2 linked regions of the Hymenobacter swuensis DY53 genome follow. The protein of the gene in region 1 binds, or shares a complex with, the protein of each later gene. Links are inferred from orthologs where the notes say so. Each region holds a gene or a part of one and is shown on either strand. Other genes may lie near its edges.

What was found. The genes of interacting proteins can lie anywhere in the genome.
Region 2: the proteins of trxA (region 1) and HSW_RS07500 are in contact, whole or in part, in an NMR structure (PDB 2IPA), measured with the Bacillus subtilis proteins. The link is inferred for Hymenobacter swuensis DY53 from one-to-one orthologs.

Annotation. Positions count from the first base shown.
Region 1 is NZ_CP007145.1:3,750,468-3,756,076, forward strand. Bases 1,108-3,796 are described here. They hold trxA (thioredoxin), read left to right. Parts: upstream 1,108-2,131; coding sequence 2,132-2,461; downstream 2,462-3,796. Other genes in these bases: HSW_RS17320 (TIGR01777 family oxidoreductase), read left to right, coding at 1,108-1,482; HSW_RS17325 (hypothetical protein), read left to right, coding at 1,548-1,916; HSW_RS17335 (hypothetical protein), read left to right, coding at 2,553-2,858; HSW_RS23035 (energy transducer TonB), read right to left, coding at 2,998-3,796. Outside these bases: HSW_RS17315 (GbsR/MarR family transcriptional regulator), read left to right, coding at 1-445; more of HSW_RS17320, read left to right, coding at 562-1,107; more of HSW_RS23035, read right to left, coding at 3,797-3,963; HSW_RS17345 (AsnC family transcriptional regulator), read right to left, coding at 4,192-4,677; HSW_RS17350 (isoaspartyl peptidase/L-asparaginase family protein), read right to left, coding at 5,224-5,609. UniProt on the Bacillus subtilis protein: Participates in various redox reactions through the reversible oxidation of its active center dithiol to a disulfide and catalyzes dithiol-disulfide exchange reactions.
Region 2 is NZ_CP007145.1:1,402,623-1,406,897, forward strand. Bases 1-2,815 are described here. They hold HSW_RS07500 (arsenate reductase ArsC), read right to left. Parts: upstream 1,720-2,815; coding sequence 1,282-1,719; downstream 1-1,281. Other genes in these bases: HSW_RS07490 (GNAT family N-acetyltransferase), read left to right, coding at 1-225; HSW_RS07495 (universal stress protein), read right to left, coding at 330-1,151; HSW_RS07505 (ArsI/CadI family heavy metal resistance metalloenzyme), read right to left, coding at 1,750-2,301; HSW_RS07510 (ArsR/SmtB family transcription factor), read right to left, coding at 2,335-2,685. Outside these bases: HSW_RS07515 (hypothetical protein), read right to left, coding at 2,832-3,104; HSW_RS07520 (hypothetical protein), read right to left, coding at 3,151-3,615; HSW_RS07525 (GNAT family N-acetyltransferase), read left to right, coding at 3,758-4,054; HSW_RS07530 (universal stress protein), read left to right, coding at 4,153-4,275. UniProt on the Bacillus subtilis protein: Catalyzes the reduction of arsenate [As(V)] to arsenite [As(III)]. In vitro, can dephosphorylate para-nitrophenyl phosphate (pNPP).

The DNA of each region.
Region 1 (5,609 bases):
AATGGCGCAGGTGCACGCGCTGCTGCTGGTGTCGCCGGGGGCGCTGAGCACCGAGGACATCATGGAGCAACTGCAGATTTCGCGGGGCAACGTGAACCTGAACGTGCGCGCCCTCATGGACTGGGGCATCGTGCGCAAGGAGCTGCGGCCCGGCGAGCGGCGCGAGTTCTTCTCGGGCGAAAAGGACATTCACCGTGTGGCTACCCTGATTCTGCAGGAGCGCCGCAAACGCGAGTTGCAGCCCATCATGCGTGTATTAGGCGAAATCAGCGAAGTAGAGCCATCCCCCACTGCCACGCCCGAAGAAACCGCCGCCTTCACCCAGATGATTGGCAGCATCCAGAGCTTCGCTTCCTTTGCTGACCGCGCCGCCTCCACGCTCATCAAAGCCGATGAGAACTGGTTTCTGAGCACGTTTATGAAGCTGATGCGGCCTGGGCCTTAGCACCTCGACAGGCCTTTTTTTGCCTTGCATATTTCAATAATTACTGAAAGTTTAGAATACACAATTTCTTATTCACAGGCGAAGTCCCTCTCTTCTTCCCTCTTTCACCATATTGTATGGAACCCCCACTTCTAATTCTGGCCGGCGGCACGGGCTTTCTGGGCCAGCACCTGCGGCGCTACTTCGCGCGGGCCGGCTACCGGGTCCGGACGCTTAGCCGTCGCGCCTCCGGCCCCGATGAGCTGGCCTGGGACGGCCGTACCCTCGGGCCGTGGGTTGCTGCTCTGGAAGGTGCTGCCGTGCTGCTCAACCTAGCCGGCCGCTCCGTCGACTGCCGCTACCACGCCGTCAACCGCTACGCCATCGTGCGCAGCCGCACCGACAGCACCCGGGTGCTGGGCGACGCCATAGCGTCTTGTCGCAACCCACCGGCTCTGTGGCTGAACTCCTCTACGGCTACCATTTATGAGGATACGGCTGGCCGGGCTCCGGCCAATACGGAAGCCGCCGGCCGGATCGGGCGCGGGTTCTCGGAGATGGTGGCCCAGCAGTGGGAAGCCGAGTTCAACCTGGCTGCCCTGCCCCATACCCGCCGCGTGGCCCTGCGCACGGCCATTGTGCTGGGAGCCGATGGGGGCGCGCTGCCCACGCTGGCCCGGCTGGCGCGCCGGGGCCTCAGCACACCCCACGGCCACGGCCGGCAGTGGGTCAGCTGGCTGCACATCGAGGATTTCTGCCGGGCCGTGGAATTTCTGGTGGCGCATCCGGTGCTGGAAGGTTCGCTCAACCTATGCGCTCCGGAGCCGCTGCCCAACGCCGCCCTGATGCAGTTGCTTGATACCTACTACCGCCCGCGCTGGCATCTGCCACAACCGCGCTGGCTGCTCGAAATTGGAGCGTTTCTGCTGCGCACCGAAACCGAGCTGATTCTGAAAAGCCGTAAGGTGGCGCCGCAGCGGCTACTGGAAGCCGGCTTTCACTTTCAGTTTCCCTCCTGCCGAGCGGCTCTCGCCGACTTATTACCTCAGCTATCCTAGCCTGCTTCCTTATCCTATTCCGGTTCCGCGCTCTTTTCTTCTTTTCACCCCCAATTTTCTCTGCCATGAACTTTCACCTCCTGGTGTACGGCGTTTACCTGCCCGTTACGGTACTACTGACAGTGTGGGTTGCCCGCACGCTTTTCAACAACGGTCGCCTGTTTCTCGTCGATATTTTTCACGGGAATGAGCAACTGGCCGACTCCGTGAACAAGCTTTTGCTCATGGGATTTTACCTTATCAACATCGGCTACGCCATGCTCACGCTGCAGAGCGGCGACCCAATTATCAGCTACCAGCAGAGTGTGGAAACGCTCAGCATTAAGATCGGGACGATTATTCTGATTCTGGGTGGCATGCACTTCTTCAATCTGTACGTGTTTTATAAGCTTCGGCACAAGGCGCAGGAATATGCCCGCGCGTATCATTCGTAGTCGATTAGGTTAGCCCTATGCTATATCCGGCTCCGGAGGCCTTGGCTAAGCGCGGCCGGGTCGCCGGGGCCTTGGGCTGGTTGAGCGGCAGAACCCCTACGCTGACCGAGTGAACTTTCCCGGCGGCTGCTTGTTGAATCGCAATCTGCTACCTTGCGGCCCGCTTGACCGTACACTAGCACTGAAAACCCTTTCAACAAAAAAAAACGACTGTTATGGGACATAAAGCCATCGAGATTACCGATGCTAACTTCGACCAGATCATCAACTCCGACAAGCCTGTGCTTGTGGACTTCTGGGCCGAGTGGTGTGGCCCCTGCCGTATGGTAGGCCCGGTAGTGGAAGAACTGGCCGGCGAATACGAAGGCAAAGCCGTTATCGGCAAGGTTGACGTCGACTCGAATCCCCAGACCTCTGCCAAGTTCGGTATCCGCAGCATTCCTACGCTGCTGGTATTTAAGAACGGCCAGGTAGTTGACAAACAAGTTGGTGCCGTTCCGAAGCACGTACTGGCTCAAAAGCTGGACGCTCAGGTAACTGCCTAGTTTTAGAAGCCCAAAAAGCCCCGCTCTTCATAAAGAGCGGGGCTTTTTGGGCTTCTGGGGGTACCGGGGGCCGTTAGCGTACAACGCGGGTTTGGCCATCGTGCTTCTGCCGGTAGAGCACCCGGTCGGCCTGACGTTCTTCATGGCGCACCGTTTGCCGTTCAGCGGGCGTCACTACCCCATCGGCACGGGCCGCCTGGCGAGCCTGGCGGGTATCTGCCTGCTGACCTTGCGCGCGGGCAGCCTCAACCCGGGTCAGCTGGCCCGATCGTACTCCCTGACGGATACGGGCTTGGTCATTGGCGCGGGGTGCTACCTGCGCGGAGGCGGTTGCAACGGCAAAAAGGCAAAGGGCGGCGGCAGCAAAAAAGGAACGTCTCATATGCGTAGCAAGTAGGAGGTGGTATGTGTAGCTAAGATGGCTAGCCAGCACGCAGGTTTAATTCACCTGTCTGATTTCTGACGGTTCATACTACTACCACGCAAAAAAGCCTTGCCTATACACATATAGACAAGGCTTTTCGTTTGCTGCTGTTTTATTCCTCACCATCGGGGGCGGCGGCACGGGCTTCCGAAGGCGGCACCTGCGGAGGTCGCAGCCCGGAGGCCAGTGAGAAGTTGGGCGCGAAATAGATGGGAATGGTGAACGTCATGGCGGTGGGTAGATTATACTCCCGACCCGGCTCGAACGGTGGCAGATTGGCCACTACCCGCCGCGCCTCCAGATCAGCCTCGGGAGCCAGGCCCTGCACTACCCGCACCTGTCCCACACGGCCGTCCTCACCCACCGTATAGCTCACGTACACATTGCCGGTAATACCCTTGCGTCGGATGTTGCGCGGGTAGTTGGTTGTGCGGGCCACGTAGCTCAAGAGCGCCCCTTCGCCGCCCGGGAATCGGGGCATTTCGCGGGTGCGCACCCGGCCCATATACGGTGAGCCATCTTTGTTGAAAAAGGCCAAAGCCAATGGTTTACCCTGGCGGTCGGGCATTTCAATGGCGCTCAATTCCCCGGAATCATAGTAGTAACGCCACTCGCCCACGGCGCGGCCGTTGTTATAGCGGCCTTCGGAGCGTTTCTGGCCATTGCGGTGCACTGAAATCCAGCGCCCTACCCGCTGCCCGTCGGAGTAGTCGCCGCGCAGGTTCACCCGGCCATCTTCGTACCAGCCCAGATACAGGCCATCCGCTTCGTCGTTACGGTAATGCACCTGAGCGGCCTTGCTGCCATCGGGATGGTACCAGGTAAGCAGGCCGTTACGCACCGGCGGATCAATGGAGGATAGCGTGCCTTTCAGCAGCAGCGTACCTGACAGGGCGTACTCCCGCATGGCATAAGTACCCAGCAACTCATTTTTGCGGTCCACGATGCGGTAGTGCGTGGCACTGTCGGGGATAGTGGCCTCATCCCGGTTGTTGAGATACACGGCAGGTAAACTCTGGCCGTGGCCCGCCTGGGTCAGGAACGCGAAAGACAGGAGAAAAACGTAGTGAATCCTCATGAGCAACCTGATTAAGACGCCAGCATGGTTTTACGAAATATAACCAACAGAACATCAGGGCCCAAGCGCCCATTGAACTTCACTCAAAAAGTACCATTTCAGCTGGCTGCCAGCCAATTCAGGGCCACCGGTTTACTGCAGGCTTTTTCTTTAAACACAATAGCCGCTACTCCACCTATAGGGAGTAGCGGCATCATATAGGAACTCTTATGCAGGACTACGGCCGCCTTAGCCTACGTCCTCGCTTACTTCCTGCAACTGAATGGGGCGGTTAAAAGCTTCTTCGAGCGAAATCAGCGTTTCAGTTCGCTCAATGCCTTCGATTAGCTGAATCTGCTCGTGCAGCACTTCGCGCAGGTGGTTCGTGTCACGGCAGATGAGGCGAGCAAAGATACCGTACGCGCCGGTTGTGAAGTCGATGCTTACTACTTCCGGAATCTGGCGCAGGGCGGCTACTACGCTTTCGTACACGGAGCTTTTCTGCAGATAGATTCCCAGAAAAGCCCGCACGCCGTAGCCGAGCTTTTGATAATCAATCTTGAGGGTAGCTCCCTGGACAATGCCCAGTTCTTCCAAACGAGCCATTCGGACGTGTACCGTACCACCCGAAACATGCACCTTTCGGGCAATTTCGGTGTAAGGCATCTTCGCATCATCAATCAACAGGGCCAGAATTCTCCGGTCGGTGTCGTCAAGTTCGTAATTACGCGCCATTTTTCAGGGTGTTGATTATCTATATTCCAATGAAAGAACCTCTTTTTTAAAAAGTATGTAATTTTTTTTACAAATGTCTGAAATTATTTTATAACATCAACCAACCTAGTACATTTGTCATAATCCAACGCAAGCGGTAGCGGATTGTTTTACACTGTAGAATGATGAAACTGGCAGACATGCCCTCCTCTCTCGGGGGTGGAGATTCGGGAAAAACTGGTCCGGCGGCCGGCTAACCACTCCGTGGAGGTTCGAATCCTTCTTCTACAGCAGCAAAAAAATTGGGTGGATAATGTGAGGAGGGAAAACGGGACGTATCTGGGTGGGTACGTTCTGAATCGAGAGGCGGCATCTGGGTGGGTGCCGCCTTTTCTTTTTCTATCCGGTCCACCATCATTTTTGCAGCTTTCACACCGGCATTTTGCAATCAGGCCGCAAAGTTCACCTTTTCCCGTCGGAAAAACACTGATAAAGACAAAAAAGGCTCCGGGCAGTTGCCCGGAGCCTTTTCTTTTTTGCAGAACCTGACACTGGAGTTACCAGAGCCTATTTATAAATCTGCACCTGCCGCTCACCGTTGGCCTTTACATAAGCCCGGTACATGCCGGCTGAGTTGAAGGGCAGCGCAATATTGCCCTGCCGGTCCAGGGCAATCAGCCCGCCATCACCACCCATTTTTCCCACTTTATCCATGGTAGCCTGGGCGGCCTCTGCTACCGGCTGGTGCAGCAACTCCACCCGGGCCGCCACATCCCGGGCCACAGTAGCCCGAATAAAGTATTCACCCCAGCCGGTACACGATACGGCACAGGACTGGTTATCGGCGTAGGTACCGCAGCCGATGATGGGCGCGTCGCCGACGCGGCCGTAGCGCTTATTGGTCATCCCCCCGGTGCTGGTGGCGGCAGCTAGATTCCCGAACTGGTCGAGGG
Region 2 (4,275 bases), 2.3 Mb from region 1 along the record:
GGCCAGGGCGTAGGCCTACTGCTACTGCGGGAACTAGTGCGGCAGTCGGAGCAACACGGAATCTGGACGCTGCAGGCCGGCATTATACGCGAAAATGTGCCCAGCCTGCACCTGCATGAGAAGGCCGGTTTCCGCCTTGTAGGCGTCCGCGAAAAGCTGGGCCAGCTCCACGGCCAGTGGCGTGACGTATGCCTGCTGGAACGCCGTAGTACGGTGGTAGGGTAAAGGGGGAAATAGTGAGGCGGTAAAATAATGAGTTTGATGTTCTGTTTGTGCTAGTTGCGCCGATAGAACGTCAAACTCACTAAATCACCATTTTACTAAATTACTTAATCCAGCGCGGGAAGCAGGAGCATGGGCAGGTGGCCATGCAGAATAACCTGGGACGTGACGCTGCGGTTGAACAGCTGGCCCAGAAAGCTGCGGCGACGGGCAACCAGCACCAGTAAGTCGGCATGGGTTTCAGTGGCGGCCTGCAGAATGCCTTCCGGAATGCGGCGGTGGCGCACCCCATGCGTATGAATGCGGGTCTGGATGCCGGTAACCAGGCCGCTGGCCTGCACGGCATCGAGAGCGGCTGTGCAGGCGTCGCTATTCTCCGGCTCGGCTACGTGTACTACCGTCAGGCGTGGCTTTACGTGGGCCAGTATCTCCCGGATACCTTCCGATTGAGTTTTCAGGCTGATGGAGCTGTTATCGGCGGCTACCGTAACGGCCAGGGGCGGTACAGCAGCCTGCGTACCCACAGGCACCACCAGTAGCGGCGTACGGGTAGCGCGCAGCAGCTTTAGCGAGGTGCTGCTAACCAGTTCATCGGGCGTGGTTTCGGTATCGGGCTTGCCCAGCACGACGAGGCTGGGAGAATGACGGCGCACGGCATCGGCCACGGCTGCTTCCACCCCTTCTACCGCCGACTCTACCGTGACGGGAACGCCCAGCGGCTGCGTGCGTTCCTGCAACGAGGCAGCTACTTCTCCTTCGCTCAGATGACGGATGCTGCCATTGAAGGCGTCAGGATCAAGCAGGGTTTCGCGCCGGATGTGCAGCACTATCAGGGAGGTGTACACCGAAGCTGCCAACGCCGCCGCGTAGCGTAGCGCGTGGTCGGCGGCAGGGGTGAAATCGGTCAGGACAAGGAACGGAGCGGCCATAGCACGGGGCTGGTTTGGAATGGGAGCGGGAAGAATACTACCGGAAGTATACGGGAAAAAGCAGCTGTACGCTGCACTCCATCCTTAAAATCCACATTGCCTACCGGCTCTGCCGGCCGCCTGCACCGGCCTACGCTGCTGTGTGGCCCGGCTGTGGCCGGTACGTCCGACTGAAATCCGTCGCGTACGCGCGTATCTGGTTGCGGGTAGCACGAAAAGCTTCCAGAATATCGGCCTCTGAACCCGTAGCCTGGGCGGGGTCCGGGAAACTATGGTGCAGCCGCCGGGCCGTAGCCGCGCCTGGCAGCACGGGGCAGGTTTCGCGGGCATGGTCGCACACAGTCAGCACGTAATCGAACGGGACGGCTGCGTATTCGGTAGCCAAGTTAGACGTATGGCGGCTGATATCCACGCCATCTTCGGCCATTACCTGTACCGCGCGCGGGTTCAGACCATGCGTTTCTACCCCCGCCGAGTACACCTGCGCGGCTGGTATAAGCTGTTGCAGGTAGCCATGCAACATCTGGCTGCGGCAGGAGTTGCCGGTACACAAAACCAGGATCTTCATTTCAGCTTTCATAAGTAGAAGCAGGATGTTTTAGCAGCAGGTACCGCCCGGAGTACAAGCGGCTCCGGTGGAGGTACCTGTATCAACCAGCGTGAAAGCCATAGGAGCCATAACCGGTACTGCGGCGGTAGCGGCCGGGGCAATGCAGCACTGGCCAGTATCGGCAGCGGCATCATACTCCTGCTGGTAGCGCGGGTCGTTGAACTCGGCATCTTCGTGGAAATAATATACCTCCCATTCCGTGCCATCCGGGTCGTTCACCCAGAACTTGTCCTGCTTGGCGTAGCAGCAGCTGGTGCCCATTTCCTCCCGCTGCACCAAACCCGCCTGCCGGGCGGTGGCCAGCCGCTGCTCCAGCTCCGGCAGGGTTTCTACCTGAAAGCCCAGATGCCCGAAATTGCTGTGTACCCGCTCCGGGTTCTGCACGAAGGAAATGATGAGAGAAGGCGCATCCAGCACGTATTTAGCGTAGCCGGGCTTGATTTTAGTGGCCGGCTGCCCAAAAAAAGCCGTGTAGAAATTGACGGTTGCTGCTAGGTCTGCGACGTACAGCGACACATGCATGCGGGGGAAAATGCTCATGGCAAAAAGAACATAAGAATGGAAAAGGAACGGTTAGCAGCCGCATGCTGCTGCCGGGGCGCCAGCGGCCGAGGTAGTGGCTTGGGCGAAAAATGCGGCAAACTGTTGTTGTACCTGCTGCCACAACTCCGTGTTCAAGCAGTAGCATACCGTCAGCCCATCAATGTCGCCCCGGATGAGGTCCAGTGCCTTCAGTTCCTGCAAATGCTGGGAAACCGTGGTGCGCGACAACGGTAGCTCCGCCGCAATATCTCCGGAAATGCAAGTGGTTTTGCTGGCCAGCAACTGAATAATGGCCACTCGCGCCGGGTGCGCCAGGGCCTTGGCCATCCGGGCCAGCTGTTGTTGTTCGGCAGTGAATTCGCTCAGCTTGGCGTAGGTCATCAGGTAAAGATTTAAAGTATGTCGTAAACATACGTTATTTGTGCTCGAATTGTGCAATAATTATGCGGATAAAATTGAGCGTATAAGAAAAAAAGCCCTTCTGCACGCAGCAGAAGGGCTTCAGAAAGCTACCGTAGTGTGGAATGCTACCGGTTGTTGTCGTCAATAGGATTGTTAAAACCCGGGTTCATCAACTCATCGGTCATGCTGGAGTTATCGGGGTCAGGGCCGGTGGTGGCGCTATCGGTCGGGATGCCGGTGGTTTCGTCCTCCAAGCGGGCAGAAGTATCCAACGTGCCTTCCTCGTCGCGCTTGTAGCTGTACAGTTCTTCGCGGTGTTTGCGCTGTTCTTCGCTCAGGTTCGCGCCCGAGTTGGGCTCGAGAGCAGCAGCGGGGTCCTGGTTTTTATCGGTTGCCATAAAGTGGGGTCAGAAAGTAGACGTATGAGTGGGCTGAAAACCGGCCTTATTTGCCCGAGCCGGGAATACCACGGCCTTCATCGGGACGCAGCGCGCTGAACTCGTCGGGGTTATCGTTGGTGCCCACATTCGGGTTCTTGGGGTGTTCACCGTCTTCGGGCGCCGGCTCTGTGGTGTGGTTGGCGGGCTCGTTGGTGGGCCAGTTGCGGGTGCCACCACCGTAACGCGGGTCATCTGCGGCCCATCCTTCGCGCTGCTCTGTGTATTCCGAATCTTCTACCTTCCGTACGATGGCCGGATCAAGGTTCTGCGGGGTACTGCCGCGCTGCTCCGGAAACGCTACCGTAGGCGCTACCTGGCCACCTTCCGTTACACTCTGCTCGTTTTCGGTCTTCTGGCGGGTTTCGGCGGTGGTAGGTTTGCCAAACTCGCCGTACTGCGGAGTGCTGGCAGCTTGGTTGGGGGTAGCGTTATCAGGCGTAAAGGAGGAATTTTCGGGAGTGGTTTGCATGATGGTAAAGAAAGTAGGAGGGAAGAGTACGGGAGAGAGGCGGTATGGTAGCCGCTTCCCTGGCTCATACGTAAACTCCCGATAAATGGCGGTGCCCAAGGCATTCCGCCGGCTGATTCTCTCCATCTTTTCACCACCCGCTATGTCTGCACAGGTTACGCACCATTCCAAGGACCAAGAGTTTACCATCGAACAGGACGGCTATACCGCTGAGCTGGCGTACAGTCTGCCTGCCGCCGGTATTATTGATTTTACGCACACGTTTGTGGACGAGTTGTTACGCGGTAAAGGCATGGGCGAAGAACTGGCCAAAGCCGGGCTGGCATACGCCCGCCAGCAAAAGCTCAAAGTGCGCACCAGTTGCGCCTTTATGCAGGATTTTGTGCAAAAGCACTTACAATACCAGCCATTACTGGACGATGCCACCGGGCAAAAGTAGCAGCTAAGCTATTTTTAACAGGATCTTAATTTAAAGCGTTCCGTAAAGAGGTACCTTTCCTGAACAGACAATCCAGCTGGTTTTCGGCCTATCAGCCTATGTTCACTTTCCACGTGCTAACGGACTTTTCAGCGGCGGCTACCAACGCTCTGCATTACGCCGTAGTGTTGGGACGACATGTGGGGGGCCAAGTGCGGCTGTGGCACGTATTGCCCGAAGCC